One region of the Caminicella sporogenes DSM 14501 genome, then DNA from elsewhere that is predicted to be linked to it. Evidence: a T-box and tRNA genes for the amino acid it is inferred to sense, from the RefSeq annotation. Region 1 holds a T-box; the other holds one or more tRNA genes.
The links. A T-box is a leader RNA that pairs with one kind of tRNA and senses whether it is charged. The one in region 1 lies ahead of proS (proline--tRNA ligase), so its partner is inferred to be a tRNA-Pro.

Region 1 (12,167 bases):
GGAGGTTGATAAAAAATGTTCATGTTTAATAAATTTACAGAAAGTGCTCAAAGAGCAATTGGATTAGCACAGGAAGAAGCTCAAAAATTTAAGCATAATTATGTTGGTACAGAACATTTATTGTTAGGTCTTATAAGAGAAAATGAAGGAATTGCAGCTAAAGCATTAATAAATTTAGGTGTAGATGAAAATAAAGTCAGAAAGATAATTCAAGAGATGATTGGAGTAGGATATGAAGAAACGACATTAGTTGGAATTACTCCTAGAGTTAAAAGAATTTTTGAAATAAGTTTTGCAGAAGCAAGAAGATTGAATCACAACTATGTGGGAACAGAACATTTATTGCTTGCTCTTATTAGAGAGGGAGAAGGAGTAGCTGCAAAAATACTTTTAGATATGGGAATAGATTTTAATAAAGTTTATGAAGAAGTTTTAAATTTATTGGGAAGTAAATATCAAGGTTCAGAAAATCCTAGACATACAAAAGTAAGCAGTAAAGGGAAAAATACTCCTACTTTAAATAAATATGGTAGAGACTTAACAGAAATGGCTGAAGAAGGAAAACTTGACCCTGTTATAGGAAGAGAAAAAGAAATAGAAAGAGTTATACAAGTTTTGAGCAGAAGGACTAAAAATAATCCATGTTTGATAGGAGAGCCGGGAGTAGGTAAAACTGCAATAGCTGAAGGATTAGCTCAGAAGATTGTAGAAGGAAATGTACCAGAAATTCTTAAAGATAAGAGAGTATTTTCTTTGGATTTAGCGTCTATGCTGGCTGGAGCGAAATATAGGGGTGAATTTGAACAAAGACTTACTCAAGTGATGGATGAAATTAAAAAAGCAGGTAATGTAATTTTATTTATAGATGAAATGCATACTATAATTGGTGCAGGAGGAGCAGAGGGTGCTATTGATGCTTCAAATATTTTAAAACCTGCACTTGCAAGAGGAGAACTTCAAGCTATAGGAGCTACTACTTTAGATGAGTATAAAAAGCATATAGAAAAGGACCCTGCTCTTGAGAGAAGATTTCAACCTATTATAGTAGATGAGCCAACTGTGGAAGAAACAATCCAAATTCTTAAAGGATTAAGAGATAAATATGAGGCACATCATAGTGTAAAAATTACAGATGAAGCGTTAAAGGCAGCAGCAGAACTATCACATAGATATATAACAGATAGATTTTTGCCAGATAAAGCAGTAGATTTAATAGATGAAGCAGCATCAAAAGTAAGACTTCAAATGGTTACTCAACCAGAAGATTTAAAAGATTTAGAGAATAAATTAGAAAAAATAATGAAAGAGAAAGAGGAAGCTGTAAGTGCTCAAAACTTTGAAAAAGCAGCCAAACTTAGAGATGAAGAAAAAGCTATAAAAGAAGAATTAGAAGATAGAAAAAATAACTGGAAAGCGAAACAAAATGATAATGCTACAGTTGGAGAAGAGGAGATTGCAGAAGTTGTTGCTGCATGGACAGGAATTCCAGTTAAGAAGTTAGCTGAAGATGAATCAGAAAGACTTTTGAATATGGAAAAAATACTGCATGAAAGGGTGATAGGACAAGACGAAGCAGTAAAGGCTGTATCTAGAGCTATTAGAAGAGCAAGAGTAGGACTTAAAGACCCTAAAAAGCCAATAGGTTCATTTATATTCTTAGGACCTACAGGAGTGGGAAAAACAGAACTTACTAAAGCTTTAGCTGAAGCTTTATTTGGTGATGAAAATGCAATGATTAGGATAGATATGTCTGAATACATGGAAAAACATTCTGTTTCAAAATTAGTAGGTTCTCCTCCAGGATATGTAGGATATGATGAAGGTGGTCAGTTAACTGAGAAAATAAGGAGAAAACCTTATTCAGTAGTATTATTTGATGAAATAGAAAAAGCTCATCCTGATGTATTTAATATTTTACTTCAAATATTAGATGATGGTAGATTGACAGATGCAAAGGGAAGAACAGTAGATTTCAAGAATACAGTTATTATCATGACTTCAAATGTTGGTGCGTCAAGGATAAAGAAACAGAAAGTATTAGGATTTGCAGAAGCAAATGATAAGGCTAAGAAGAATGAATATGAAAAAATGAAGGAAAATATAATGGAAGAGTTGAAAAAACAATTTAGACCAGAATTTATAAATAGAATAGATGATATAATAGTATTCCATCAATTAGATGAGAAACATATTAAAGAAATAGTTGAACTTATGGTATCAGATTTAACTAAGAGATTGAGGAAGTTAAGCATCAATATTGAAGTTTCAGAAAAAGCTAAAGATTTTCTAGCTAAAAAAGGATATGATCAAGAGTATGGAGCAAGACCTCTTAAGAGGGTTATAACAAAGATGATAGAAGATAAACTTTCTGAAGAAATTTTGATGGGTAAAATTTCTAAAGAAGATAATATATTAGTAGATGTAGAAAATGAAGAAATAGTGTTTAAGAAAAAATAGATTAAGAAAAAATTAAAAGGATTCTACTAATTAGAGTAGAATCCTTTTAAATGTTATTTTTTGCATTATCTTTATATAGATAAATAATTTATAAAATAAAGTATTGAAGGTGAAAAATGTGGCAAAAATTAAAACAAAGTATGTTTGTCAAGAGTGTGGATATATTTCATTAAAATGGATGGGTAAATGTCCAGAATGTAATAGTTGGCAGAGTTTTGTAGAAGAATTTGGTAATAATAAAAAAAGTGGTGAAGTAGTATCTATAGGAAGCAGTCAAAAACCTGTAAAACTTAAAAATATTGAAATAGAAATGGAAAATAGATTTTCTACATCAAATGGAGAGCTAGATAGAGTTTTAGGTGGAGGAATAGTTAGAGGTTCTCTAGTTTTGGTTGGTGGAGACCCGGGCATAGGTAAATCAACACTTCTTATACAAGTAGCAAATAATGTAGGAAAAAAAGGTTTTAAAGTTTTATATGTTTCTGGAGAAGAATCATTAAAACAGATAAAAATGAGGGCTGATAGATTAAAAATCGAAAATGATAATTTATACATTGTTTCAGAAAATAATTTGCATTACATATCTAAATATATAGAAGAAGATAAACCTAATCTTTTAATTATTGATTCAATACAAACTATATATAATCCAGATGTAGCGTCTGCACCAGGTAGTGTAAGTCAAGTCAGAGAAGGTACGGCTGCATTGATGAAGCTTTCTAAAAAGTATGGAATAGCAACTTTTATAGTTGGACATGTTACAAAAACAGGTGCTATAGCAGGACCGAAGGTATTAGAGCATATGGTAGATACAGTTTTGTATTTCGAAGGTGAAAAACATAATGTTTATAGAATTTTGAGGGCAGTTAAAAATAGATTTGGTTCAACAAATGAAATAGGAATTTTTGAAATGACAAATGATGGTCTTGTAGAAGTTATCAATCCGTCTCATTTATTTTTATCTCATAGACCTAAAAATGCAGCAGGTTCTGTTGTAGTTGCAAGTATAGAGGGAACTAGACCAGTACTAATCGAACTTCAAGCACTTATTAGTCCGACAAGTTTTGGTACGCCTAGAAGGATGGCTACAGGTATAGATTATAATAGAGTCGTTATGCTTATGGCTGTACTTGAGAAAAAAATAGGACTTCAACTTCAAGCTCAAGATGGATATATCAATGTTGTAGGAGGTATTCAATTAAGTGAGCCAGCTGTTGATTTAGCTATAATTGCAGCAATAGCTTCTAGCTTTAGAAATAAAGTTATTGATCCTCAAATGGTGATATTTGGTGAGGTAGGATTGACTGGAGAAGTGAGGACAGTAAATTTTGCAGAAAAAAGAATAAGGGAAGCTTCAAAGATGGGATTTAAAACTTGTATTATACCCAAAGGCAATTTAAATGGATTATCAAAAATGGAAGATATAGAAATAATAGGGGTAGAAAATGTTCATGAAGCTCTTGATATAATTTTGGGAGGTAGCTGATTTGATTAATAAGGAAGAAAAAAAACAAGGAGAAGAAATACTAGAATGTCTGAAATGTTTAGCTCCCGGAACTTTATTAAGAGAAGGATTGGAAAATATATTAAGAGCTAAAACAGGTGCTTTGATAGTTATTGGCAATAATAAAGAAGTTATGGAGCTTATTGATGGTGGTTTTTTTATTAATATAGATTTTACACCAGCATATTTATATGAATTAGCCAAAATGGACGGAGCAATAATACTTAGTTCTGATGGAAAAAAGATTTTATATGCAAATGCTCATTTGAATCCAAACCCTTCTATTCCCTCTTCTGAAACGGGAACGAGGCATAGAACCGCAGAAAGAGTTGCAATACAGACAGGAAATATGGTTATTTCTATATCACAAAGAAGAAATATAATAACTATTTATAAAGGATGGTCAAAATATGTGCTTCAAGATATAAATAAGGTTTTGACAAAGGCAAATCAAGCAATGCAGACTTTAGAAAAATATAAATCGGTATTAGTTCAAGCTATGGCAAGTTTAAGTGTATTAGAGCTAGAGGATTTAGTAACTTTATATGATGTATGTTTAGTTATACAGCGAACTGAAATGGTAATGAGAATAGCAAATGAAATAGAAAAGTATATTATAGAGTTGGGAAGCGAAGGAAGATTAGTTAGTATGCAGTTGGAAGAATTAATTGTTTTTGTAAAAGAAGATGGAAAACATGTTATAGAAGATTATAGAATAAATGACCAAACAAAAACGATTGATATAATAAATATTGAGCTTAGAAATTTATCGTCTGAAGAGTTATTAGATTTGTCTAATATATCTAAAATTTTAGGCTTTGTGAATGATGTAAATACTCTAGATATGCCTGTTATGCCGAGAGGATATAGAATTCTTTCTAAAATACCGAGAATACCTAGTGGAGTTGTAAAAAATATTGTTGAACATTTTAAAGATTTTCAAAAAATTTTGAGGGCGTCTATTGAAGAATTATATGATGTAGAAGGTATAGGTGAAGTTAGAGCAAAAATAATTAAAGAGGGACTTAGAAGAGTAAGAGATCAGGTACTTTTAGATAGACAATTGCTTAAAAAATAAATCTTAATATAATTAATAGATAAAAAATTATAATCATCTCCCATTTATCCATTTGTTCTAATATAGGTATTAATTTTGTACCTTTTCTTAGTCTTTCTGAAACAATTTGGTTAAAGTATAAAAGTTAAATTTTATCATAAATAATATAAATAATATTTAAATTTTTTTAAAAATATTATATGATGTAATAAATATTTATTTAGGAGAGATTTTTATGGCTCAACATATTATAGAAGAAGCTAAAAGATGTTTACAGTGTAAAAATCCTAAATGTAGTAAAGGATGTCCAGTTAATACACCTATAAAAGAGGCAATAAATCTATTTTTAAATGGAGAAATTTTCAAGGCTGGAGAAAAATTATTTTTAAATAATCCTCTTTCATCAGTTTGCTCTTTAGTATGTCCTCATGAAAAGTTTTGTGAAGGTAGTTGTATACTTTCAAACAAAGGTAATCCTATTCATTGGAGTTCTATTGAACATTATATATCAGATTATTATTTAAATAAAATGAATATAATTTCAAATATTGATCCGAATAAAAAAATTGCAATAGTAGGTTCAGGACCTGCAGGAATTACAATTGCATTTATTTTAGCATCTAGGGGATATGATATTACGATATTTGAACTTCATGATAAAATAGGAGGGGTTTTAAGATACGGTATACCAGCTTTTAGGTTGCCTAAGGACATTTTAGATAGATTGGAAGAACAATTAATCAAAATGGGTGTAAAAATAAGACCTAATACTTTAGTAGGTCCAGTTATTACAATTGATGATCTTTTTAGAGATGGATATAAAGCTGTATTTATAGGTACTGGAGTTTGGAATCCCAGACCTCTAAGAATTAAGGGAGAGAGTTTAGGAAATGTTCATTATGCTATAGACTATTTAAAAAATCCCGATGTATATAATTTAGGTAAAAAATTATGTATAATTGGTGCAGGAAATGTAGCTATAGATGTAGCAAGAACTGCTTTAAGAAAAGGTGTTAATGAAGTTTATATAATGTATAGAAAAGGTAAGGAAGATATGTCTGCTAACAAACATGATATAGAATATGCTAAATTAGATGGAGTCAAGTTTGAATTTTATAAAACTCCTATAGAAATAATTGATAGAGAAGGAGTTAAATATTTAAAAACTAAAAAAGTTAAAGAAGATGGAGAAGAAAAATTGATTGTGTTAAAAGATTCAGAAGGAATATTTAAAGCAGATTCTATTATTATTGCAGTTAGCCAAGGACCAAAGGCAAATATAGTTTTACATAATAAAGGAATAGAAATAAATAAATCTGGTTTAGTAATAACAGATGAGTGTGGGAGAACGACTAGAGAAGGTATTTTTGCATCTGGTGATGTAGTAACTGGAGCTAAAACTGTAGTTGAAGCAGTAAAATTTTCTAAGAAAGTAGCAGATGCTATAGATGAATATGTGTCTAAAAATTATGGTGGCATTAATTAACATGCTACCTTTTTTTACGTATAATCTGTTATTTATGTGGATTATGTACATTATTTTTATTATGTAAAAAAAGTTTTTTAGATAATATATTTAAAATAGGTTTTTAAGTTTTTAGGGAAACTTTTTAAAATTATGTTGACAATGATAATAAAACTGTGATAAAATATTTAATTTCTTGACATTGGACATAGAATGTTGTATACTGGAAATGTGGAATGTTTATTAGGAGGTCAGTCTATGTTCAATATTGGTGATAAAGTAGTATATCCCATGCATGGTGCTGGTATTATTGAGTCTATTGAGGAAAAAGAAATTTTAGGAGATAAGAGGAAATATTATATTTTGAGATTACCTCTGAGAAATATGAAAGTAATGATTCCTCTAGACAATGTAGAAGCCATGGGACTTAGAGAAATTATTTCTAAAAAAGAAGTAGAACAAGTACTTGCAGTATTAAATGATGATAAAACTAAGATGCCTCAAAATTGGAATAGAAGATATAGAGCAAATATGGATAAGATAAAGAGTGGAGATATTTATGAAGTAGCAGGTGTAGTTAGAAATTTAATGTTGAGAGATAAGGAAAAGGGATTATCAACAGGAGAAAGGAAAATGCTTAATAATGCAAAACAGATACTTATAAGTGAACTAGCATTAGTCAATGATTGTGATGAGGTAAGTATAGAACAACTAATAAATGACGCAGTCCAATAAAATTATAATGGGCGTCTTAATAGACGCTTTAATTTTATGTTTGAAAATTTAATAAAGTTTTAATGATTGTTAGAGTTTAAATGTTATATTATATGGTTATAAGTTTGTAATAAAGATTATTTAATAATAATTTTGTTATAAAAAGTAGTTAGTATGGTTATAATCAAAGGGGAGGTGAATAAAATGTTCAATAAGATTATAAGAGGTTCTTTAACATTAGCAGGAGCCTCGGCTGGATATGCGCTAGGCATATTAATTGCTAAAATTATAAAAGTACAAGGTTTTGTAAAAATATCCCCTATAACTCCACTTGTAGAAATTATTATAAGTATATCAGGAGCAGTCTTATTTGGAATTATTTTGTTTATTATGACTCCTTGGTTGATGGGTAAAGGTTTAAAGATTGCTAATTGGATTGAAACAGAAATTCAAAAAATACCAACTACTGATATTTTAGTGGGTTCTCTTGGACTTATAATAGGACTTATTATTGCTTATTTAATTAGTCAGTTGTTAATGGATATTCCTATTCCTATATTGGGAATAATCCTTTCGATTATAGTATATATATTTTTAGGATATTTAGGAATAAGTATAGCAACTAAGAAGATTAATGACATTGTGATTCTTCCAAATATTTTCAAATTAAATATTGGGAAAGAAAAAGAAGCAATTAAAAATGAATATAAATATCAACCTAAGATATTAGATACAAGCGTAATAATTGATGGAAGAATTGCAGATGTTTGTAAGACGGGGTTTGTAGAGGGACCATTAGTAATTCCAGAGTTTGTGCTTGAGGAATTAAGACATATTGCAGATTCATCTGATTCACTTAAAAGAAATCGAGGAAGAAGAGGACTAGATATACTTAATAAAATTCAAAAAGAGTTACAGATTGAAGTTCAAATTGTCGATACAGATTTTGAAGATATAAGCGAAGTTGATAGTAAATTAGTAAGACTTGGGCAAGTATTAAATGGTAAAATAATAACTAATGATTATAATTTAAATAAAGTTTCAGAACTTCAGGGAGTTCCGGTACTTAATATAAATGAGTTGGCAAATGCAGTAAAACCAGTAGTTTTACCGGGTGAAGAAATGGTAGTTCAAGTGATAAAAGAAGGTAAAGAAACAGGTCAAGGGGTTGCATATTTAGATGATGGGACTATGATTGTAGTTGACGGTGGTAAAAAACATATTGGAGAGACGATGGATGTTTTAGTTACTAGTGTGCTTCAAACTGCAGCGGGAAGAATGATTTTTGCAAAACCTAAGTATATGGTTAATAAAACAGCATAAAAAGTCTGGCGAATATTTCGTCAGACTCTGTTTTTTTATAATTAAAAAATTTCAAATATTTTTTGTAAAAAATAAAATTATTTAAATAAATTGATGAGAATTAAAAAACTTGAAGAAATATTAGAAAGTATTTGTTGTTAACTATTGACTATTACTCTAAAATAAATTTAATATTAAAATTGGGTGAAAAGTTGCTAACTTTATTTTTTGCAATAATAAAATTAAAGATAGGAGATAAGGATTTATGCTTAATAAAGTGTTTGTTTCTGCTATTATAGCTGCTGCCGGACAAGGTAAGAGAATGAAAAGTAGAATAAATAAGCAGTATCTTGAACTTGATGGAAAACCAATATTGATACATACGTTAGAAGTATTTGATAAAATAAAATACATTAATGAGATAATTTTAATATTAAAGGAAGATGAAATAGAGTTTTGTAGAGAAAAAATATTAAATAGATACGAATTTAGAAAAAAAATAATATTAGTTTCTGGTGGAAGAGAAAGACAAGAATCTGTGTATAATGGGTTGAAGTTTGTAAATAAAAATGCACAAATTGTTGTTGTTCACGATGGAGCAAGACCTTTTGTAACTGCAGATGTTATAGAAAAGAGTATATGTGAAGCTTTAAAAAATAAGGCGGTTGGAGTGGGTGTACCAGTAAAGGATACTATAAAAGTTGTAGATGAAAATAGTTATATTATAGATACACCAGATAGAAGTAAATTATGGGGAATACAAACACCTCAAGTATTTAATTATGATATTTTAATTAAAGCACATGAAAAAGCAATAGAAGATAATTATTTGGGAACTGATGATTGTGTATTGGTCGAAAGACTTGGACATAGAGTAAAAATGATAGAAGGAAATTATGATAATATAAAAATAACTACTCCTGAAGATTTAATATTAGGGGAAGCAATTTTGAACAGAAGAAAGTCGAAAATATAAAAAAAGTTTTTATTTCCCGGGAAATAGGTCGAATATATTTATTTTATAAGGAGTGTGAAAAAAATATGAGAGTAGGAATTGGCTATGATGTGCATAGATTAGTTGAAGGAAGAAAACTTATACTTGGTGGTGTTGATATTCCATATCAAAAAGGACTTTTAGGACATTCAGATGCGGATGTTTTACTTCATGCAATCAAAGATGCTATGTTGGGGGCAGTAGCTTTAGGAGATATTGGAAAGCTTTTTCCGGATACAGATAACAGATATAAAGGAATATCAAGTATAAAACTTCTTAGTAAAGTTAATAATAGATTGAAAGAAAAAGGATATAGGGTAAATAATATTGATGCTGTGATTATAGCTCAAAAGCCTAAAATGGCTCCTTATATAGAAGATATGAGAAAAAATATTGCAAATACTTTAAGTATTGATAAAGACTCTATAAATATTAAGGCTACAACTACTGAAGGTCTTGGATTTACTGGAACGGGAGAGGGAATAGCTGCTCAAGCTATTGTTTCTGTTGACAAAATATAATATTTTATATATTATATTAACAAAACAAAAAATCAGACATAATTTTTAAAAGTTAGAAATTAAGAGTCTTTTGAGAACTCAAATAATTTTATATTGATTTTGGTTATGAAGGGAAATAGTAGAAATGATGATGCCTACAGAGAGTGAAATCCATTGGCTGGAAGATTTCACAGGATATATGCATTTCGAACCCGTCCCAGAGCTTATGACGAATAATAAGTCATACGGTTGCGATACCGTTATCATCGCTAAGAGGGAATCTAGTAGTTGATACTAGATTAATTAGAGTGGTACCGCGAGAATACCTTCGTCTCTAAATAAGAGATGAAGGTTTTTATTTTTATTGTGAGTTTTTGTGAGAAATTAAAATTTTCAGCTAAAGCTAAAATAAATATATGAAAAGATGTAAAGTTTTAGAGTAGGAATTAGTTAAAGTTCAGAGTTGTGAAAAGGCCTTTTATAACTCTAAAATGAGAGATTATAAAGTTAAAAACATATTTAAAAATTTATTAAACAAATTTAAAATGAGTCTATGAAAATCAGATTAAAATTAAAAAATAATAAGGAGGATTTTTAGTATGAGTAAAAATGATAAGGAGTTTGTTAAAGAAATTACGGCTATGGAAGTAGATTTTCCTCAGTGGTACACAGATGTTATTTTAAAGACTGACTTAGTAGATTATTCACCAGTTAAGGGGTTTATGGTTATTAAGCCATATGGATATGCTATTTGGGAAAATATTCAAAACTATCTTGATAAGAAATTTAAAGAAACTGGACATAAAAATTGTTATTTTCCACTACTTATACCTGAAAGTTTACTGAAAAAAGAAGCTGAACATGTTGAAGGTTTTGCACCTGAAGTAGCTTGGGTAACTCATGGAGGAAAGGAAAAGTTAGCAGAAAGATTATGTGTTAGACCTACTTCGGAAACTATAATCTGTTCAATGTATGCAAAGTGGTTGAAATCTTATAGAGAACTTCCATATTTATATAATCAATGGTGTAGTGTTGTAAGATGGGAAAAGAGTACTAGACCATTTTTAAGAACTTCTGAGTTTTTATGGCAGGAAGGACATACTCTTCATGAAACAGAAGAAGAGGCTCAAGAAGAAACATTGAGAATATTAGAAATTTATAGAGAAATGGCAGAAAATTTATTAGCTATGCCTGTAATTACAGGTAGAAAGAGTGATAAGGAAAAATTTGCAGGTGCTCATGCTACTTATACTATGGAAGCACTTATGCATGATGGTAAGGCTCTTCAAGCTGGTACATCTCATAATTTAGGTCAGCATTTTACAAAGGCTTTTGAAATTACTTTCTTAGATAGGAATGGAGATTTACAGAATCCTTATCATACTTCATGGGGTGTATCTACAAGATTAATAGGTGGATTAATAATGGTTCATGGAGATAATAGAGGATTAGTACTACCACCAAGAGTAGCACCTATTCAAGTGGTTATTATACCTATAGCTCAACATAAAGAAGGAGTTTTAGATAAGGCTTATGAGCTTAAAAAGCTTCTTCAAGATGTGGGAGTAAGAGTAGAACTTGATGACAATGAAAATTATTCACCAGGTTGGAAATTTAATGAATATGAAATGAAAGGTGTACCTGTTCGTATAGAAATAGGACCAAGAGATATACAAAACAATCAAGTTATGGCTGTGAGAAGAGATACTTTAGAAAAGCAGTCAATTTCAATGGACGGATTAGCAGATTCAATATTAAATTTATTAGATACAATTCATAATGATATGCTTGAAAGAGCAAGAAAACATAGGGATGAAAATACTTATTATATTGAAGATTTTGAAGATTTGAAGAAAAAGATGACTGAAAAACTTGGATTTGCTAAAGCTATGTGGTGTGGAGAAAGAGAATGTGAAGATAATCTTAAAGCAGAAACAGGTGCTACAATAAGATGTATACCATTTAAGCAAGAAGACCTCGGAGATAAATGTCATTTTTGTGGAAAAAAAGCAAAACACATGGTTTATGTTGCTAAAGCATATTAATAATTAAACAGTAAAATACAAGGTACTTAGGAAAATTAAACCTTTGTACCTTGTATTAATATATTTTATATAATAGGGGGAGAATTTATGAGTGAAAATTATAAGTTTGTACAAAATACTAAATGTGAA
Region 2 (12,167 bases), on a different contig from region 1:
TATATATTTATCCCCTATATATATAGGTATAGTTGCTTCTTTAGCATATAATATTCCATTTTATTTGTCGCTAATAATGGGAATAATAGTATGTATATTGATTAATTATTTATCTTGTAAAGGAATATTAAGAGGAATTGAAAAAACAGTTTTAAGTAATGAAAATAAAAAGTCAAATTTATTAAAAATTATGATAAAGGGAATAAAACCTTCAATGGTATATGCAGTTTTGGGAATTATGTGTTTTAAAGGTATAATACAAGAAATAAATGAAATCAATATTTTGCTCAATCAATATATTAATAAAGGTGTGCCTTTAGAAGTTATAATAGTATTATTTGGAGTAGTTGCGTCTTTTGCAACAGCTTCTACACAAACTGCTATTGCACTTTTATATCCAATAATACTGCCGTTAGCAGAAACTGAACATATAAAATTATTATATGCTATGATGATTTATACAACTGGATTTATGGCTTATTTTATTTCTCCACTGCATTTATGTCAAGTTTTAACACTTGAATATTATAAAGTTGGAACTAAAGAGCTTTATAGAAATTATAAGTTTCTACTTCCTGCTGTGTATTTGACGATGTTAATAATTTATTACGTGTATAAATAAATTAAAAATTAAGAATTAAAAAAGTTTTAAAGGAATGACATTAAGCTGAGAGCTGGCAGCTGAGAACTGATAACAGTTGATAACTGAGAGTTAATCTATGACCTGTAACCTAAAAAGAATTAACCTAAAGACCTACAGCTTCTAACTTAAAACTTAAGATTTTATGTTATAATACTAATTAGTAGTACTTAGGAAAGGAAGATATTAATGGAAAGATTTGATGGAAGAAGAGTAGACGAATTGAGACCGGTTAAGATTACAAAAGATTATTTAATTCATCCAGAGGGTTCAGTATTGATAGAGATGGGAAATACAAAAGTAATTTGTACAGCTTCGATAGAAGATAGAGTTCCACCATTTTTAAAGGGTACGGGAACGGGATGGATAACAGCTGAGTATTCAATGCTTCCAAGAGCAACTGCAGTAAGAAAGATTAGGGAAGCTGCAAGAGGAAAATTAGAAGGAAGAACTCAGGAAATTAACAGGTTGATAGGCAGAGCACTTCGCTCTGTAGTAGATTTAGATAAATTAGGAGAAAAAACTATATGGATTGATTGTGATGTTATACAAGCCGATGGAGGAACTAGAACGGCTTCTATTACAGGAGCTTTTATTGCTTTAGTAGATGCACTTAAGAAAATGGTAAATGAAGGACTTATAGAAAGTTTACCAGTTAAGAGGTATGTTGCAGCAATTAGTGTGGGAATAATAGATAATACACCTGTATTAGATTTATGTTATGAAGAAGATTCAAAAGCTAAGGTAGACATGAATATAGTGATGAGCGATAATGGAGAATTTATTGAAATACAAGGGACAGGAGAAGAATCACCTTTTAGCAGAGAAGAACTCAACACTCTTTTAGCATATGGAGAAAAGGGAATAAAAAAGCTTATTAATTTGCAAAAAGAAGTATTAGGAATAGAATTATAGGGGTGAAATATTTATGGTAAAAATCGTACTAGCTTCAAAGAATAAACACAAACTTCAAGAAATTAAAGAAATTCTTAAAGAATTGAATATTGAACTTGTTTCTATGGATGATGTTGGACTTGAAAGTTTAGAAATAATTGAAGATGGAAATACATTTGAAGAGAATTCTATGAAAAAAGCAGTAACTGTTATGGAAAAAACGAACTTAATAGCTTTGGCAGATGATTCGGGATTAGAAGTTGACTATTTAGATGGCAGACCGGGAGTTTATTCTTCTCGTTTTGCTGGAGAAAATGCAACTGATGATGAAAATAATAAAAAACTTCTTGAAAGTCTTAAAGATGTAGATTTTAATAAAAGAACAGCAAGATTTGTTTCAGTAATTTCAGTAGTAAGACCTGATGGAAAAAAACTCGTTGTAAGAGGAGAATGTGAAGGTATAATAGGATTTGAAAAAAAGGGAACGAATGGATTTGGATATGACCCATTATTTATAGTTCCAGAGTACAATAAGACTTTTGCACAGTTAGGACCAGAAATAAAAAACAAGATTAGTCATAGAGCAAAAGCACTTGAAAAACTTAGAAGAGAATTAAATAGTTTTTTAGGTGATGTAATATGAAAATAGGTATTATTAGTGATACACATGGGGATTATAAGAGCATATATCGTGCAATTGAAGATATGGGAAGTGTAGACTTTATTATTCATGCAGGAGATACATATGAGGATGCAATGATGATTAAGGAAAAATTTGGGCTTAAGGTAATTGCAGTAAGAGGAAATACAGATTATAAGAAAGATTTTCCAAGTGAAATGTTTTTTACAATTAAAAATAAAAAAATATTTTTGACTCATGGACATAAATACGATGTAAAATATAATTTGACTCGATTGTATTATAAAGCACAAGAACTTGGAGCTGATATAGTTATTTTTGGACATAGTCATATTCCGCAGTATATATGGGAGTCGGGTATTTTATTTATTAATCCTGGAAGTGTTTCAAGACCTAGGATGGGAAATAAGGCTACTTATGGATTATTAGAACTAAAAAAAGATGATATAGATGTGCAATTAATAACTCTCATATAATAAGTTGCGTTCATAAAGATAAAATAAGAAAGGGGCTGTCGCATTAGCAATTAAAAATTGCTAATGCGACAGCCCCATTTTGCATTTTTACATTTATTCTTCATTTAAATATTTTATACTAAGAAAATTCAATGAAAGCAATATTGTTAGTATAGTAGCTATATGTTTCAATATGAAATTAAATCTAGGAAAAAATAAATATATAAACAATATCATTGCATAAAAAATAACCATTGTTTTATGAACAAACTCTTGACCAATAAATCTTTTAAGAGCATTGTTTATAACAATATCTAATTTTAAGTAAAAAATAATTATAGCAGCTATTGTGTTTACAGTTATTGTACAGTATACATAAGATAAGTTAATTAAGCTTGAATTATCATTAATTTTCATTGAGCCTATTATTAATAAAAAAAATATAGATATTAGGTGTGATTTACTTAATATATTAAAAAACTTATTTTTTTCTATGTTACTCATACTGTAAAAACGAGGAATGAAGAAAAAATATAAAAATATAAGTAAGTATAAATATTTACTTGGATTATTTAAAAAAAGGCTCATATAAAAGCCACATCCTTTCTTTATGAGTATTTAGTGATAGGGTTGAGCTCCCCATATTATTAACTTGTGTTAAAAATTAGTCTATATCAATTATACCATAATATCATTTCATATATATTAACAAATAGATGATATTCTTTTATAAATTAAATAATCGCAAAAATATAAATAAATTATTGACAAAGATAATTTTATACTGTATAATTACTTACGTAAGTTGTTCGGGGTGTAGCGCAGTTTGGTAGCGCATCTGGTTTGGGACCAGAGGGTCGCGGGTTCAAATCCTGCCACCCCGACCATTAAGCGGGTGTAGCTCAGTGGTAGAGCCCCGGCCTTCCAAGCCGGTTGCGAGGGTTCGATTCCCTTCACCCGCTCCATTTTATTTTTGTATGTGATAAATTTAATATATATTGTAAGTCGTGTGTTAATAGATAGTTTTGTACACACGCTATTACTTTTTGTGGCGGCTGTCGTCAAGTGGTTAAGACACAGGATTGTGGCTCCTGCATGCGTGGGTTCGAATCCCATCAGCCGCCCCAATAAAATTACCAATAAAATTATAAGTTTTTTAATTTGATAAAGATTTATCATATGCGGGTGTGGCGGAATTGGCAGACGCGCTAGACTTAGGATCTAGTGCCTTGTGCGTGGGGGTTCAAGTCCCTCCACCCGCACCATGTGAAAACAGCACTCAAAGAATAGTATTACTTTGGGTGTTGTTTTTGTTTTTTAGCATTTTTAAGATTAGGAATTATAAAAAATCCTAGAGATTTGACTCTTAAAATTGGAATTTGTAATAAGTAATTTATATTAAATATTACAATTTAGACATTTGTATTAAAAAATGTTAAGAAACGTTGAAATTAAGTTGTTTCAAGCAGTTATAGAATTATTAAAAAATAGAAATATAAATTTTATTGAAATTGTTTTTAAAATCATTTAGCATATATGTATATCGATTATATTTGATGAATGAGGCTTTAGTAGATGGTGAATTGTTTGAAAATTCATGTCATTTAAAACAATTCAATAAATTACTAAAGTCTTACAAAAGGTACTTATAAGTTTTGATATTGCAATTTTAATACTGATTGCAATATTATTGGGGCCCCTTAAAAACTTATTACGACAATCAAGGGAGGAAAACATGATGTTTAAAAACAAAAAGTTTTTAATGATACTTTCTGCAGTTATGATTTTTGCAGTAGCACTGACAGGCTGCGGACAAAAAGCTGCAAATGAAGGAAAGGTTGAAAAGGATACATTAGTAGTTGCACAAGGTGCTGATGCAAAATCTCTTGACCCACATGCAACTAATGACCAACCATCTTCTAGAGTTATGAAGCAAATTTACGATACGCTTGTTAAAGCTACTGTTGATATGGAATTAGTTCCAGGACTTGCTGAAAGCTGGAAGCAATTAGATGAAACTACTTGGCAATTTAATATAAGAAAAGGTGTTAAGTTCCATAATGGTGAAGAATTAAAGGCTAGTGATGTTAAATTTACTTTAGAGAGAATGTTGAAATCTCAAAAAGTTGCACATATAGTAGAGGCAATTGATAGTGTAGAGGTTAAAGATGATTACACAGTTATAATTAAAACTAAAGAACCATTTGGTCCACTTTTAGCACATCTTTCACATACTGCAGCTTCAATATTAAATGAAAAAGCTGTAAAAGAAGCTGGAGATAATTATGGACAACATCCAATAGGAACTGGTCCATATAAATTTGTAAGCTGGGAAGCTGGAGATAGAATAACACTTGAAAGATTTGATGATTATTATCAAGGACCAGCTAAGATTAAAAATGTAGTATTTAGAAATATTACTGAAGGGACTAATAGAACAATTGGACTTGAAACTGGTGAAGTTGATATAGCTTATGATATTGAACCAATTGATAAAGATAGAGTTGCTAATCATGAAAAGTTACAATTAATTGAAGGACCATCACTTTCATATGCATATATTGGTATGAACATGAAAAAAGCACCTTTCGATAATCCAAAGGTGAGAAAAGCTATAAATTATGCAATAAATGTTGATGATATAATCACAGCTGTATTAAATGGAGCTGGACAAAAAGCTAATTCGCCAATAGGACCAAGAGTATTTGGATATAATGGGGAAATCAAACCATATGATTATAATCCAGAATTAGCAAAGAAATTGTTAAAAGAAGCAGGATATGAAAATGGATTTGATACTACTATTTGGACTAATGATAATCCTATTAGAATGCAAATAGCACAAATAGTTCAGGCTCAATTAAAAGAAGTTGGAATAAATGTAACTATTGAACCACTTGAGTGGGGTAGCTATTTAGAGAGAACTGCTAAAGGTGAACACGATATGTTTATCCTTGGTTGGACAACAGTTACAGCAGATGCTGATTACGGTTTATATGCTTTATATCACAGTTCACAGCATGGTGGAGCTGGTAACAGAACATTCTATACAAATGAAGAAGTAGACAAGCTTTTAGAAAAAGGTAGAACTTCAATAGATCCAAAGGTAAGAGAAGAAGCTTATAAAAAAGCTCAAGAAATCATAGTAAATGATGCTCCAGATGTAATGCTTTATTATGGAACTCAAAATGCAGGTATTCAAAAATCTGTAAAAGGATTTAAACTACATCCAGCAGGACATCACAGTATATATGGAGTATACTTTGAGTAAAAAGTAAATAAAAAAGTAGGACCTTGAAAGGTCCTACTTTTACTTTGGAATAAAAAATTTACAAAAAATTAAAAAGAACGACATAATCTTAATAATTTTTATAAATGTGAAGGGAGGATTATAATGCATAAGTATATATTAAAAAGATTATTGCTACTTATTCCAGTACTTTTAGGGGTTACATTTATAGTGTTTTCAATTATGTCATTTACACCAGGTGACCCAGCTCAGTTGATTTTAGGTGAGAATGCTCCAGCTGAAGCGGTACAGCAGCTTAGAGCAGAAATGGGACTTGATGATCCATTTTTAGTTCAGTATTTTAGATTTTTGGGAAATGCAATAAAAGGTGATTTTGGACGTTCTTATACAACAAAGAGAGAAGTTTTTGCTGAAATATTTGCTAGATTTCCGAATACTTTAGTTTTAGCAGTAGTAGGAGTTGCAATTGCAATTGCTATAGGTATTCCTGTAGGAATTATATCGGCTACTAAACAGTATTCATTAATTGATAGTATCAGTATGGTAGCAGCACTTTTAGGAGTATCCATGCCGAACTTTTGGCTTGGACTTATGCTCATATTAGTATTTTCAGTTTCTTTGGGAATTTTACCATCTGGCGGATATGATGGATTTACAAGTATAATACTACCTGCTATAACTCTTGGAACAGGTGCAGCAGCAATTATTACTCGTATGACTCGTTCATCGATGTTAGAAGTTATTAGACAGGATTATATAAGAACTGCAAGAGCTAAAGGTGTTGCAGAAAAGAAAGTTGTAAATAAACATGCACTAAAAAATGCATTAATACCTGTTATAACAGTTGTAGGATTACAGTTTGGTTATTTACTAGGTGGTGCAGTATTAACTGAAACAGTATTTTCATGGCCGGGAGTAGGAAGACTTTTAGTTGAAGCTATAAGACAAAAAGATACACCTACAGTTTTAGCATCAGTTGTATTCTTGGCTACAACTTTTAGTATTGTTAACTTGATGGTTGATATATTATATGCATATGTGGATCCAAGAATTAAATCGCAATACAGCAAGTAGAATTAACTGAAAGGGAGGTATAAATATGGCTTCAAATGTAGTGCTAAAAAAAGAGTCAGTAAGTCACAAGAAAAAAAATAAAAAGAGAAGTCAGTGGGCTGAAGTTTGGAGAAGATTGAAAAAGAATAAAATGGCTATGTTGGGATTAGCTATACTTACTGTATTAGTTTTATTAGCAATTTTTGCAGATTTTATAGCAAATTATGATGAAGTAGTTGTAAAAATAGATTTAGCTAATAAATTAAAAGGACCAAGTGCAGAGCATTGGCTTGGAACAGATGAATTTGGAAGAGATATATTTGCAAGAATGGTACATGGAGCAAGAGTCTCACTTTATGTCGGAATAATTGCTGTTGGTATTTCTATAATTATAGGAGGAACTTTAGGAGCAATAGCAGGTTATTATGGTGGAAAATTAGATAATGTAATAATGAGAGCAATGGATATATTTTTAGCAATTCCAAGTATATTATTGGCTATTGCAATAGTTTCAGCATTAGGACCATCTCTATTTAACTTAATGCTAGCAATTGGCGTATCTTCGGTTCCTTCATATGCAAGAATAGTTAGAGCTTCAGTTTTATCTATAAGAGATCAAGAATTTATAGAAGCGGCTAAAGCAATAGGGGCTAGTGATGCGAGAATAATTTTAAAACATATAATACCTAATGCATTAGCACCTGTTATAGTTCAAGGGACTTTAGGTGTTGCAGGAGCAATTCTTTCTACAGCAGGACTTAGTTTTATCGGACTTGGTATTCAACCACCAGCACCGGAATGGGGTTCAATGCTAGCTGGAGGTAGACAGTATTTAAGATATGCATGGCATGTAACGACTTTCCCGGGACTTGCAATTATGATTACAATTCTTGCACTTAACCTAGTAGGTGACGGTTTAAGAGATGCACTAGATCCAAGATTAAAGCAATAATCTAGAAGGGAGTGTAGATGATGGCAAAAGAGCTGCTAAATATAAATAATTTAACTATACATTATATAACTGATGATGGAACAGTTAAAGCTGTTAACGGTATAGATATTAAGCTTAATGAAGGAGAGACGTTAGGATTAGTTGGAGAAACAGGAGCAGGTAAGACTACTACTGCGTTGGGTATTATGAGATTGGTACCTAATCCTCCGGGTAAAATTATAAATGGGTCAATTGAATTTGAAGGGAGAAATTTATTAGATATTTCTGAAGAAGAAATGAGAATGATTAGGGGAAATAAAATATCTATGATATTCCAAGACCCTATGACTTCATTAAACCCTGTTATGACTGTAGGGGAACAGATAGCTGAAGTTATTGAAATACATCAAAATGTGTCAAAACAAGAAGCTATGAAAAAAGCAGAGGAAATGCTTGAACTTGTTGGTATTCCAGCGACAAGGGTAAATGATTATCCGCATCAGTTTTCAGGAGGCATGAAACAGAGAGTTATAATAGCTATAGCACTTGCTTGTAATCCAAAGCTTTTAATAGCTGATGAACCTACAACAGCTCTTGATGTTACAATACAAGCACAAGTACTTGATTTAATGAATAATTTGAAGGAAGAATTTAAGACAGCGATGATTTTAATTACTCATGATTTAGGTGTGGTTGCAGAAGTATGTGATAAAGTTGCTATTATGTATGCTGGTGAAATAGTAGAAACTGCATCACTTGAGCAGTTATTTGAAAATCCAAGACATCCTTATACTGTAGGTTTATTTGGTTCAATACCAAATTTAGAAGAAGAAGTTGACAGATTGAAGCCTATTAAAGGTTTGATGCCAGACCCAACAAACCTTCCAAAAGGATGTAAATTCCATCCAAGATGTCCGTACGCTAAGGATATTTGCAGTAAACAAGAACCTAAAATTACTGAAATAGAAAATGGACATAAGGTTAAGTGCTTAATTTATGAAGGTCTTGTTGATGCGGAGGTGAAAAGATAATGGCAGATAAAATACTTGAAGTTAGAAATCTTAAAAAGTACTTTAAAACACCTAAAGGAATGTTACATGCCGTTGATGATGTAACTTTTTCAATAGAAAGAGGTAAAACTCTTGGTGTAGTTGGTGAATCAGGTTGTGGTAAATCAACTACTGGTAGAGCGATTTTAAGACTTCATGAACCAACTGATGGGGAAATAATATTTGAAGGTAAAAATATAAGAATGTTCAATAAACAGCAGTTAAGAGAACTTAGAAAAGAGATGCAGATAATATTTCAAGACCCATTTGCTTCACTTAATCCAAGAATGACAGTCAGTGAAATAATAGCTGAGCCTTTAATAATTCACAAATTAGTTAAGAATAAAGCTGAACTTAATAAGAGAGTTTCAGAGCTTATGGATACAGTTGGATTAGCAGAGAGACTTGTAAATGCTTATCCGCATGAGCTTGATGGTGGTAGAAGACAGAGAATTGGTATAGCAAGGGCTTTATCATTAAATCCTAAGTTTATAGTATGTGATGAGCCAGTATCTGCTCTTGATGTTTCTATTCAAGCACAGGTATTAAACCTTATGCAAGACCTTCAAGAAGAATTTGGACTTACTTATATGTTTATTACTCACGATTTATCAGTTGTTAAACATTTCTCTGATGAGATAGCAGTTATGTATCTTGGACAAATGGTTGAAAAAGCACCTGCTAAAGAACTTTTTAAAAATCCTATTCATCCTTATACGAAGGCACTTTTATCAGCTATTCCAGTTCCAAGTATACATCGCAAAAAAGAAAGAATAGTTTTAAAAGGAGAGATTAGTTCTCCAATAAATCCAGAACCGGGATGTAGATTTGCTAAAAGATGTCCTTATGCTGACAGCTGTAAAATGGCTACTTCTAAACAGCCTGAATTAAAAGATATAGGAAATGAACATTTTGTTGCATGTCATATGGTAGACAAGCTAAAATAATATTTTCATATAAATGTGTAGACCTCTCTCTATATTTATATAGCTCTAAAGGTTATACTGCCTTTAGAGTTATTTTTTACAAATAGCTGTGAGTTTTACAGAGTATACTGTACTTGATTAATATACATCTATATGCTAATATTAATAAAGTAATATAAGAAATAAATGCACCCATAGCTCAATGGATAGAGTGCCAGACTTCGAATCTGGGCGTTGGGGGTTCGAGTCCCTCTGGGTGCACCAATTATATCTGTTAAAATACCAGCTATTAAAATTTTAGCTGGTATTTTTTATTAATAAGTAATAATGAATAATTAATAAGTATTTAAGTTAATTTTATAGGATTTTAAAGATTTATTATCTATTTATGAAATTTATAATTAATAAAAATATTAAAAATATATTTGTTATTAAAATAATATTTTGAAGTATAAAATTTGAAAAGTTACGATAATAGTAGTAGAAAATATGAATAACAATTTATTTGATTGTAAAGAATAATTCAAGGAGGTGGTTTAATGCAAATTAGTCAAAAAGAAAGAATGCTTTTAGAAGAACAGAGAAATCAAGAAGAAATATGTGTTAAAAAATATCAAAATTATGCAAATCAAGCACAAGACCCGCAATTAAAACAGTTATTTAATAAAATTGCAACTGAAGAACAGCATCATTATGATATTATTAATCAAATACTTAATGGGCAACAACCTAATTTAAGTCATGCACAGATAAATCAGCAAGTTATGTTTCAACAAGCTCAGGTACAGCAAATGAATTCAGAAAATGTTATGAGCAATCAAAAAGACAAAGTTTTATGTAACGATTTGCTATCTACTGAAAAATATGTATCAGGAACATATGATACTGTAATATTCGAATGTGTAAATCCAACTATTAGACAAGCACTTCAACATATACAGCAAGATGAACAACAGCATGGAAAAGAACTTTTTGATTATATGAATAGCCATGGAATGTATAATGTTAAATAAATTTCTAGCAATTGATTTGATTTTATAGTTAAGTTTTTAAAATATCATCCTATAGATAGATTAAAGTAAATCTTTCTATAGGATATTTTATTGTTAATGTTTTTTATTCAAAATAGGTAAAAAGAGTGTGTTTAAAAATAAATTTATAGTAAATAGTTTTAAAAATAATCTTAGAGATTGAAAAGTGTCTGAATATTTTATATAATTAAAATGCAAGGGTTGTGAAAGATATAATGCCTTGTTTCTAAGTGAGTGATTTATCCATTACTTATTTCTTAGAAACATTTCGGCATGGGGATGTGCACTTTGCAAAGGTGTATGCTTACCTATGTCGATTTATTTTTGAAAAAAATAAATTGGACGGTGTGAAAAGTGAGAGAAATACATGTATTTAAAATAAGAGATGTTGTCAAAGAAATGTGTATGAGTTCAAATTATAATTTGGGTGTTGATGTAATTAATGCTTTAAAAAAAGCTAAAGAATTGGAAGAATCACCTGTAGGTAAAGACATATTAGAAAATCTAATAAAAAATGCAGAAATAGCTAAAAATGATAAAGTGCCTATGTGTCAAGATACTGGAATGGCTGTTATTTTTGTTGAAATAGGTCAAGATGTCAAATTAATAGGTGGTAATATAACAGATGCCATAAATGAAGGAGTAAGGCAGGGGTATAAGGAAGGTTATTTAAGAAAATCTGTTGTTAAAGACCCTTTGATAAGAAAGAATACAGGGGATAATACTCCAGCGATAATTTATTATGATATTGTAGCTGGAGATAGGGTGAAGATTACTGTAGCACCTAAAGGGTTTGGTAGTGAAAATATGAGCAGAACAAAAATGCTTAAACCTTCTGATGGAATAAAAGGTGTTGAAGATTTTGTAATTAAAACTGTATCTGAAGCAGGACCTAATCCTTGTCCTCCAATAGTAGTAGGTGTAGGTATAGGAGGGACTTTGGATAAGGCTGCTTATATGGCAAAGAAAGCTCTGCTTAGACCAGTTGGAGAACATAATAAATTAGAACATATAAGAAAAATGGAAGAAAATTTATTGAAAAAAATAAATGATTTAGGAATTGGACCTCAAGGATTAGGAGGAAGGACGACTGCTTTAGCTGTAAATATTGAAGTGTTTGCTACTCATATAGCAGGATTGCCAGTTGCAGTAAATATTAACTGTCATGCTTCAAGGCATGAAGAAAGGATTATTTGAAAAGAATTTTAATTCAAAAAAGATTTTGATTTATTAGAGGAAAGGAAGATAATTTCAAATGTCTGATAAAATAAAAAGGATTACTACTCCTTTGACAAAAG

Region 2: it has a tRNA-Pro gene. The T-box ahead of proS (proline--tRNA ligase) is inferred to sense a tRNA for this amino acid. The anticodon was not compared.

What each region holds. Positions count from the first base shown of each region.
Region 1 is NZ_FRAJ01000020.1:13,181-25,347, reverse strand. Features, by position in the region: gene BUA90_RS10465 (ATP-dependent Clp protease ATP-binding subunit) at 16-2,457, shown strand; gene radA (DNA repair protein RadA) at 2,576-3,943, shown strand; gene disA (DNA integrity scanning diadenylate cyclase DisA) at 3,945-5,039, shown strand; gene BUA90_RS10450 (NAD(P)-dependent oxidoreductase) at 5,254-6,504, shown strand; gene BUA90_RS10445 (CarD family transcriptional regulator) at 6,742-7,218, shown strand; gene BUA90_RS10440 (PIN/TRAM domain-containing protein) at 7,402-8,520, shown strand; gene ispD (2-C-methyl-D-erythritol 4-phosphate cytidylyltransferase) at 8,765-9,475, shown strand; gene ispF (2-C-methyl-D-erythritol 2,4-cyclodiphosphate synthase) at 9,541-10,014, shown strand; T-box leader at 10,111-10,332, shown strand; gene proS (proline--tRNA ligase) at 10,593-12,038, shown strand; gene BUA90_RS10420 (cysteine-rich small domain-containing protein) at 12,126-12,167, shown strand, end outside.
Region 2 is NZ_FRAJ01000007.1:5,345-17,511, forward strand. Features, by position in the region: gene BUA90_RS04815 (DUF401 family protein) at 1-622, shown strand, start outside; gene rph (ribonuclease PH) at 830-1,555, shown strand; gene BUA90_RS04825 (XTP/dITP diphosphatase) at 1,569-2,177, shown strand; gene BUA90_RS04830 (metallophosphoesterase) at 2,174-2,650, shown strand; tRNA gene BUA90_RS04840 (tRNA-Pro) at 3,440-3,516, shown strand; tRNA gene BUA90_RS04845 (tRNA-Gly) at 3,521-3,594, shown strand; tRNA gene BUA90_RS04850 (tRNA-His) at 3,681-3,756, shown strand; tRNA gene BUA90_RS04855 (tRNA-Leu) at 3,811-3,894, shown strand; gene BUA90_RS04860 (glutathione ABC transporter substrate-binding protein) at 4,368-5,900, shown strand; gene nikB (nickel ABC transporter permease) at 6,024-6,953, shown strand; gene BUA90_RS04870 (ABC transporter permease) at 6,979-7,884, shown strand; gene BUA90_RS04875 (ABC transporter ATP-binding protein) at 7,905-8,894, shown strand; gene BUA90_RS04880 (ABC transporter ATP-binding protein) at 8,894-9,859, shown strand; tRNA gene BUA90_RS04885 (tRNA-Arg) at 10,027-10,102, shown strand; gene BUA90_RS04890 (spore coat protein) at 10,378-10,851, shown strand; gene BUA90_RS04895 (fumarate hydratase) at 11,224-12,066, shown strand; gene BUA90_RS04900 (Fe-S-containing hydro-lyase) at 12,137-12,167, shown strand, end outside.